3 regions of the Solibacillus sp. FSL W8-0372 genome follow, and region 3 is predicted to be linked to each of the others. Evidence: predicted binding sites of a transcription regulator. Region 3 holds the regulator's gene; each other region holds the start of a gene.

Region 1 (3,291 bases), 1.8 Mb from region 3:
TCATATTAATATGTCCCTCTCTGACAAACAGTAGAAGCCATATTATATTACGTAGAAAGGCTGTGTTAAAAGTCAAATTGACTTTTAACACAGCCTTTTCATTATAATGAAAATTTAAGCTAGGTAATTATTTTCCACTTGTCAAAAATAAAAAAATATGTGAAAATAAATACGAACAAACGTTCTTATAATGGAGGTTTTCTTATGGTGCAAATTCCTTCTAAAACGATTCCGTACTACGAAGCAGGAATTTATTTGCCGTTGTTATTAATAATTCTTGAGAAGGATTATTCAATTGTAGAACAAAGCCCGTTTAAATTTAAAAATCCATATTTACATTTAATCAATGCTGTACGTACCAAGGTAAAATATGACTTAAAAGAAACGAAGGACTATTTTAAACTTCATCAGATGCGTCTAGTAAGAGGCGAAACGGATGATATGTTTACCGAGTATCATTTTTATTTTAATGGAGTCATGGAGTGTAGGAGATATTCGAATATTCGCCTTCGTAATCATAGCGAGATGCTTCTTGCGGAATATTTTGCAAAAAGCTGATGGTTACAGCGTGGCATGGCGATGTAGAATAAGGTGTTTATAGAACATGGCAGCACGTACGTATTGTTGGTTAAACGATTTCATATGGATAGCGAACTCAACCTCTGTTCCGTCTATAAAAGTTACGCGTGTTTTATCACCCGCATCACTAATATTAATGACAGGGTTTAGTGCTATCCAAATATTATGAGGGGATTGCGGTGAAAAGAGCGGAAACAATACACAAGGCTCCCCAAAATCGTATGCCACCATAACCGGCAGTTTATGTTTATTCTCCCCAAAAAACTTCCTTGCCTGATATTTGCTCGCTTCATAGGAACTGCCGTGCAACCTGCATGTGTTGCGAACGAGCTTTAAAGGCTTATAAGGTGCGGTTACTTTTCCGTATTTGTCCAATATTATCGTATGGATTTTATCCCGATACTGATAGGAACTTAAACAAAAAGTTGAATTAGAAATAATATAATTTGAATTTTGTGGTATATTACTAGTCATATTAGATCCCCTTTCTTTAACATTCCCTACCCGCTTAAATTTCCACTATACAGTTAAAATAATACAATAAATGGGAAAAATCAACACCGTATTCTGAAAATTTGGTCATATGATAATTTTTCAGAATATATTGCAAATTAAATGTGTTTTACTTTATAATGGAAAAAAGAGGTCGAGGTGATATCGATGGATAAATATTATTCTTATACAGACTTTTTAAAAGCGGTAGGTCAGCAGTCCACTGAAAATCAAGCGGAGAAGTTATTGAATGAAATTTATTTAGATTTATTTATTAGTCGATTACAGCGTATGCAACGTATCGAACAACTAAAATTACTTATCGATACATCGCTAGATCAAAAGAACGAAAAGGCATTTGAATGCTACACAACAGAATTGAACGATTTATTGGCAATCACTGTTTCTTAACAAAGAAGTCACCTTATGATAGGTGGCTTTTTTGTGTGTTTAAAAAGTTTGCTTTAGAAACAGGATTTAATAATCTAATAAAATACAAAAATTTTCAAATAAATAGGATATTTTTTCTAATAAGTGTGGAAGACTTTCGAATAACCCTTTCCAAAGTGCAAATTATCCATCCTAATGCATTTTGGGAATATATGTTCGCAATTTTATCGTAAATTAAAAACGGGTATGTTAAAATAGAGAATAAGAAAAGCGACAGAAAGGACAAGCTGAAAATGACAGAAACTTATAAAATACAGTCCGCCTACAAGCCTGCCGGTGACCAGCCGGAAGCGATTAAACAGCTTGTACAAGGCATTAAAGAAGGAAAACGCCATCAGACATTGCTGGGGGCAACTGGTACAGGTAAAACCTTTACAATTTCAAATGTAATTAAAGAAGTGAATAAGCCAACGCTCGTGATGGCACACAATAAAACACTTGCAGGTCAATTATATAGTGAGTTCAAGGAGTTTTTTCCGGACAATGCAGTTGAATATTTCGTAAGTTATTATGATTATTTCCAACCGGAAGCGTATGTACCGCAAACCGATACGTATATTGAAAAGGATTCAAGTATTAATGAAGAAATCGATAAGCTACGTCACTCGGCCACAACGGCTTTGTTTGAACGGGATGATGTTATTATAATTGCTTCAGTATCCTGTATATATGGTCTCGGTAATCCTGAAGAATATCGTGAAATGGTTGTATCCATTCGTACAGGGATGGAACTCGAGCGTAATCAGCTATTGCGCAAGCTGGTAGACATTCAATATGAACGAAATGATATTAACTTTACACGTGGTACGTTTCGAGTGCGTGGGGATGTTGTGGAAATTTTCCCGGCATCTAGAGACGAGCATTGTATTCGTGTTGAGTTTTTCGGTGATGAGGTTGATCGGATTCGGGAAGTCGATGCATTAACAGGTGAAATTTTGGGAGACCGTCAGCATGTTGCCATTTTCCCTGCATCCCACTTCGTTACCCGTGAAGAAAAGATGAAGGTCGCCATTGAAAATATTGAAAAGGAACTGGAGGAGCGTCTTGCAATATTACGCTCGGAAGACCGTTTACTAGAGGCGCAGCGTTTAGAGCAGCGTACAAATTATGATTTGGAAATGATGAAGGAAATGGGCTTCTGCTCAGGCATTGAAAACTATTCGCGCCATTTAACATTGCGTGAAGCAGGGGCTACACCATATACATTACTAGATTATTTCCCTAAGGACTTTTTGCTTGTTGTTGATGAAAGTCATGTTACTTTGCCGCAAGTACGTGGTATGTATAATGGAGACCAGGCTCGTAAAGGCGTATTAGTTGAGCATGGCTTCCGTTTGCCGTCTGCACTTGATAACCGTCCGTTAATGTTCGATGAGTTCCAGTCAAAAGTTAGCCAGGCAATTTATGTATCTGCAACACCAGGTCCATACGAGTTAGAGCATACACCGGAAATGGTGGAACAAATTATTCGTCCAACAGGGCTGCTCGATCCAACAATCGATGTACGTCCTATTGAAGGACAGATTGATGATTTAATCGATGAAATTCATGAACGTATCCGTCGTAATGAACGGACATTAATTACAACTTTAACTAAAAAAATGTCTGAAGATTTATCGAGTTATTTAAAAGAAATGAGCTTAAAAGTCGAATACTTGCACTCGGAAATCAAGACATTGGAACGAATCGAAATTATCCGTGAACTTCGTAAAGGGACCTATGATGTGCTGATCGGCATTAACTTATTACGGGAAGGTCTCGATATTCCGG
Region 2 (3,291 bases), 1.4 Mb from region 3:
TTGGACCCGCTTGCAGATAAACTGCTCGTTTCAGCTGCTTTTATATTATTGGTGGAAATCGAATTAGCGCCTGCCTGGATTGTCATTATCATCATTTCGCGTGAGTTTGCAGTAACAGGCTTACGACTGATTTTGGCCGGTCAAGGTGAAGTGGTGGCCGCAAATCAGCTCGGTAAAATTAAAACTTGGGCCCAAATTGTCGCAATCTCCGCATTGATTTTACACAACACAATTTTTACTTTAGTTGGCATACCATTTGATATGATTATGCTCTATGTTGCCCTGATCTTTACAGTATGGTCCGGATGGGATTATTTCTACATTAACCGTCGTGTACTGTTGGATTCGAAATAAAATAAATAAATTTCAAAAAACTAGGTTAGATTTTCTTTATGGATAGGAATAGTAGTATTATGAATCCATTAAGATAAAACAAATTCCCGCACGTTTGTACGGGATGATGTTTTTCTAATCTAGTTTTTCTTTATATAAGGGGGTCTTTGAATGAATGCAGAAATTATTGCGGTAGGGTCGGAATTGTTATTGGGGCAAATTGCCAATACGAATGCAAAGTTTATTTCAAGCCAACTATCTGAGCTTGGGATTAATGTTTATTATCATACCGTTGTAGGGGACAATGAGGCGCGGCTTCTCGAGGCAATCCATATTGCAGAACAGCGAGCAGACCTGATTATTTTCTCCGGCGGGTTAGGACCGACAAAGGATGATTTAACGAAGGAAACAATTGCAAGGCATTTAAATCGAAATTTAGTATTTGACGAGACTGCACTCTATGCGATTGAAGAGTTCTTTTCAAAACAAAAACGTCCTATGACAGAAAACAACCGCAAACAGGCGCTTGTATTGGAAGGCTGCGATGTACTGCTGAATCAGCATGGCATGGCACCAGGCATGTTCTTATCCGACAATGACCGCATTTATATTTTGCTTCCAGGACCGCCAAAAGAGCTGGAGCCAATGTTCCAATACGAAACGAAACCGAAGTTAGCCGCACTTTTACATGATGGTGGCGTTATTTTATCGCATGTACTGCGTTTTTATGGCATTGGGGAAGCAGAACTGGAAGATCGTATCGAGAATATATTGGATGAACAAACGAATCCAACTGTTGCACCGCTTGCTTCAGATGGGGAAGTGACACTACGAATTACAGCGAAAGCGCAAAATGAACAGCAGGCATTCCGCTTAATTGAATTAAAGAAACGTGAAATTTTAGATATCGTCGGAGAGTATTTTTACGGGGTTAATGATGAATCACTTGGCTTTAATCTTGTCCAAATGTTATTGGAAAATGAATTAACGATTTCTGCCGCAGAAAGTTTAACTGCCGGTCTGTTCCAGTCAGAGCTGGCAGAGGTCCCTGGTGTCGCCTCTGCATTAATTGGCGGCGTTGTGACGTATACGAAGGAAACAAAAATAGAACAGCTCGGCATTTCCGCGGATCTTATCGAAGAATATGGCATTGTAAGCAGTGAATGTGCAGCTGCAATGGCTACGAAAGTTCGAGAAAAATTCCATACAGATATCGGTATAGGGTTAACAGGCGCTGCAGGACCAGGCAGTCATGACGGTCTACCTGCAGGAGCCATTTGGGTAGGAATTAGTATCGGCGACCATGAGCCTTTCACATATCGTTTGCAGCTAACAGGGTCCCGAAACACGAATCGAATCAGGGCCGTTAAATTTACATTTAGCTATTTAATGAGAGAACTGGCTAAACTAGGTTATAAAAAGCTAATCTAGTTTAAGCTTTTGTGGAAAAATGTAGATTTGGAAGCGGAAAATAAGGCATTCAGAAGATTTCTAAGGAAAAGCGAAAATATGTTCGCTTTTTTCTTGAATGTTATCTCATTAGCAAGTATAATAGAGACATAAGTTAAATAAAGCTTTTTTCTTAAGGAGGAAATAGTTTGAGCGATCGTAAAGCAGCGTTAGACATGGCGTTAAAACAAATAGAAAAACAATTCGGTAAAGGTTCTGTCATGAAGTTAGGTGAAAATTCCAACCGACATATGGAGACAACTTCATCAGGCTCTATCGCAATTGATGCAGCATTAGGTATAGGCGGCTACCCACGTGGACGTATTGTAGAAGTATACGGACCAGAATCATCTGGTAAAACAACAGTTACATTACATGCCATCGCAGAAATACAGGCAAATGGCGGTACAGCAGCATTTATCGATGCTGAGCACGCACTTGACCCGGTATATGCACAAAAATTAGGCGTTAATATAGATGAGTTACTATTATCACAGCCGGATACAGGTGAACAAGCACTTGAAATCGCGGAAGCATTAGTACGTTCTGGTGCGATTGATATTATCGTAATCGACTCTGTAGCAGCATTAGTACCAAAAGCAGAGATTGAAGGCGAAATGGGTGACTCGCACATGGGTCTTCAAGCGCGTTTAATGTCTCAGGCATTACGTAAATTATCAGGTGTTATTAACAAATCAAATACGCTTGCTATTTTCATCAACCAAGTTCGTGAAAAAATCGGAGTTATGTTCGGTAATCCGGAAACAACAACAGGTGGACGTGCCCTTAAATTCTACTCTTCTATCCGTTTAGAAGTACGTCGCGGTGAAGCGATTAAGCAAGGTACAGAAATTATCGGTAACAAAACGAAAATCAAAGTTGTTAAAAATAAAGTAGCTCCACCATTCCGTACAGCAGAAGTAGACATTATGTACGGTGAAGGGATTTCAAAAGAAGGTGAAATCGTCGACATCGGTGCAGAACTGGATATTATCCAAAAGAGCGGTTCATGGTATTCATATAATAATGAACGAATTGGCCAAGGCCGTGAAAACGTAAAACAATTCTTAAAAGAAAACCCTGCAATTAAAGAGGATGTAACAGAAAAAATCCGTCAACATTTCGGAATCGGCGAGCTTGGCTATACAATCGGTGCCAATGACACAGCAGAAGAAGAAATCGATGAACTGGAATTATTTGAAGAAGAAAAATAATATTTGCGAACCCAAGCGAGTGTTCTTGCTTGGGTTTTTGTTTTTGGTAGGGGGGAGTGCATGGGCTGGGGCGGTTGAATGACTTCATTTAGTCATGTGGAGTGTGCGGCGTGTAAATTTATTAGAAGAACTTTGCGTTAGATTAGAAGTTTAGAGGTGGATATTAGAAACTTGGTCTGACTTTGCTCTGGGGAAACCGTTGGGGAATGCTTTCGGGGATTTTATTAGAACAATTGTTTTCTTTATTCGAAAATCTCCACCTGATATTAGAAAATCAGATGGGGATATTGGAAAA
Region 3 (3,291 bases):
TATTTCACGATATAATTGTATAAACTTAAATTAGGAAATTTCAAGGAGGAAATTATATGAAGAAAAGTATTGCGATTGATATGGACCAGGTTTTAGCTGACTTTTATTCTAAGTTACGTATTACTTACAATGAGAATTTTGGCACTTCCTTTACGGACGAGGAATTTTTATTAACTACGCAGCGTGATTTACCACGTGAAGATGCGAAGAAACTATTTGCACTATTAAATGAGCCAGATTATTTCCGTGATTTGGACTTACTGGATGAAGATGCAATTGAAGTCATTCAGGAGCTGCAGGAGCATTATGAAATCTTTATAGCTACTGCTGCAATGGATGTACCGGGATCATTCACAGCCAAATATGATTGGCTAATCAAGCATTTTCCATTCATTAAAACACAAAATATTGTATTTTGCGGAAATAAAGCAGTTATACATACCGATTATTTAATTGACGACAGTCCAAGACAACTTGCGGCATTTAAAGGAACAGGACTATTGTATTCAATGCCATACAATCGGGCAGAAGAAGGATATACAAGCGTCCATAATTGGAAAGAAATTAAGGAATATTTTATAAAACAACTTGAAATTGTTTAGTCAAACAGGGTCTGCATTTAGCAGCCCCTTTATTTGTAAATTTTAGTAGTCATTTAAGGCGATATAATAGTATAATTTAAAATATTTGAATTATTTTTTAACTTTAAGGGGATAGAAAATGAAGCCGATTATTGGATTAACGATGTATGACTTTGACAAGAAAATGGATATTAATAATGTCTATTTAACATCAATTGAACAAGCAGGGGGAATTCCGATTTGTATTCCGAATGCGACGAAAGGAAATGTTGAGGCTTTATTGGATATTGTTGATGGTATTGTATTAATTGGTGGTGCGGATATCGATCCGTTATTATTTAATGAAGAGCCGCATCGTAATATCGGGAGTGTAGTACGAAAGCGTGATGACAGTGATCTTTTATTAATGAATGAAGCATTTAAAAGACAAATGCCCATTCTAGGTATTTGCCGAGGACAGCAGATTATGAATGTAGCCTTTGGAGGTACGATTATTCAGGATATTCCATCACAGGTGGAAAATATAGTCCAACATAAGCAACCATCCAAGCGCGGAGAATTAGCCCACACTGTTGATGTGAAAACACCAAAGTTTAAAGCTATTTTTGGAGAAGAATCATTTCGTGTGAATACTTTCCATCACCAGTCAGTAGGGAAATTAGGGAAAGGTCTGATCACATCGGCTGTTGCAAAAGACGGTATAATTGAGGGAATAGAGCACGAATCCCATCCATATTGTGTGGCTGTACAGTGGCACCCTGAAGAGTTGGCACCAAACGGTGATATTTATGCACAACGTTTATTTAGTAGTTTTATAAATGCATGTAAAAAATAAAGGAGGACCCAGTCGATTTCGGCTGGGTTTTTTGTTTGAAAAAGAAAAAGCTTGCCGATTCTATTAGAATGGCAAGCTTTTAATTAATGAATATTTCGATATAGCCCTACTACTTTACCTAAAATTGATACTTGATTAACAATAATCGGCTCCATTGAACTGTTTTCAGGTTGTAGACGGAAATGAGTTTTTTCTTTGTAGAAACGCTTCACAGTCGCCTCATCTTCTTCGGTCATTGCAACAACAATTTCTCCATTGCTTGCAGTAGAAGTTTTCTTGACGATAACGTAATCCCCATTTAATATGCCTGCTTCAATCATTGATTCACCCATTATTTCAAGCATAAATAACTCATCTTCTGATGATCCATATGCATCGGGCAGCGGGAAATATTCTTGGATATCTTCAATAGCTGAAATAGGTAAACCAGCTGTAACTTTACCGATTAATGGTACGTGAATTACACCTTGCTTAGCTATTGATAGCTCTTCTTGATCTAAAATTTCAATGGCACGCGGTTTAGTAGGGTCGCGACGTATAAGCCCTTTACTTTCTAATCGAGCTAAATGCCCGTGGACAGTTGAACTAGAAGCTAAACCTACTGCCTCTCCAATTTCACGAACTGAAGGCGGATAGCCTTTTGAACGAACTTCCTCTTTTATAAAAGTTAGAATAGCTTCTTGTCGCTTGGAAATTTTTTGTGTCAACTAACTCACCTCTTTATCATGCTATTTTTCTTAGTGTAAGTATAGCAGTATGCGAACACGAATGCAAACATAAGTTCGAAAAAACGGTTGACAAAAACATATGTTCGTATTATTATGGGAACAAACATTCCGAACGTATATTCGAAAAGAGGGGTATTTATTATGAAAAAAATTAAATTAAACAGCTTCACATCAATGTTTCTCATGTTTTCTATTCTATTATTGGTATTAATATTCCATAAAGACGATAATATAGAATTATACGAACAAGTATCTATCGAACAAGGAGATACTTTATGGTCGCTTGCAGACCATTATCGTGGTAAAATGGCAACGCATGATTGGATAAACAAAGTGAAAAAAGAAAATGGTCTACGAGATGGAAAAGTTGTTTCAGGACAAATATTGGTTGTACCAGTTGAAAAGGAAGCCCAATATATTGTTCAGTTGAATGAATCATCCGATGTGTCGACAATTAAGGTAGCGAGAGATAATAATGACAAAAACTAAAGCAGTTATTTATTGCCGTGTCAGTACCGAAAAAAGTGCGCAAGAAACATCGTTGCTGCGTCAGAAAGAGGAACTTACGAAATATGCAGGCGCATTCGGTTTTAAAGAAGTAGAGATTTTTACGGATCAACATAGCGGCTATGACGTGGAACGTGATGGATTACTGGATATGCTCGATTATATGAGGGAAAATAAAATCAAATCGTTATTTGTACAGGATGAAACACGTTTAGGACGAGGGAATGCAAGAATGGCAGTTCTCCATCTATTACAAAAATACGAAGCGACTGTTTATACATTGAATGATGCTGGTCCTGTAGTATTAAATGAGATGGATACGATGCTGCTTGAAATATTGGCTGTAGTTGAAGAGTATCAGCGTCGTATGCACAATGCTAAAATTCGTCGTGGAATGCGTCGAGCAGTAGAAAATGGGTATCAACCCCAAAATAATTTAAAAAACCGTGGGAATATTGAAGGTCGCGAACGAAAGGATGTACCAGTTGAAGAAATTGTTCAGCTCCGTCAAAAAGGCTTAACGTTTGCTGAAATAGCCACTACCATATCAGGCTTGGGTATACCCATAAGTAAAGCAACAGTACATAGACGATATATTGAATATATGGAGCATTTTGAAGATTAAAATTGTCCTTAAGAA

What was found. The regulator LexA, encoded in region 3, represses DNA repair genes until DNA is damaged. The targets are predictions, from matches to a motif close to CGAACATATGTTCG.
Region 1: a site for LexA is predicted at 1,667-1,680, ahead of uvrB (excinuclease ABC subunit UvrB). Genes of this name have one in related genera too.
Region 2: a site for LexA is predicted at 1,836-1,849, ahead of recA (recombinase RecA). Genes of this name have one in related genera too.

The regions. Positions count from the first base shown of each region.
Region 1 is NZ_CP150204.1:700,223-703,513, forward strand. Features, by position in the region: one part of gene prfB (peptide chain release factor 2) at 1-9, shown strand, start outside; gene MKY13_RS03325 (hypothetical protein) at 205-558, shown strand; gene MKY13_RS03330 (competence protein ComK) at 562-1,053, opposite strand; gene MKY13_RS03335 (IDEAL domain-containing protein) at 1,240-1,482, shown strand; gene uvrB (excinuclease ABC subunit UvrB) at 1,755-3,291, shown strand, end outside.
Region 2 is NZ_CP150204.1:1,040,096-1,043,386, forward strand. Features, by position in the region: gene pgsA (CDP-diacylglycerol--glycerol-3-phosphate 3-phosphatidyltransferase) at 1-354, shown strand, start outside; gene MKY13_RS04995 (competence/damage-inducible protein A) at 505-1,764, shown strand; gene recA (recombinase RecA) at 1,932-2,996, shown strand.
Region 3 is NZ_CP150204.1:2,480,362-2,483,652, reverse strand. Features, by position in the region: gene MKY13_RS12655 (5'-3'-deoxyribonucleotidase) at 57-602, shown strand; gene MKY13_RS12650 (gamma-glutamyl-gamma-aminobutyrate hydrolase family protein) at 721-1,416, shown strand; gene lexA (transcriptional repressor LexA) at 1,500-2,123, opposite strand; gene MKY13_RS12640 (LysM peptidoglycan-binding domain-containing protein) at 2,286-2,633, shown strand; gene MKY13_RS12635 (recombinase family protein) at 2,620-3,276, shown strand.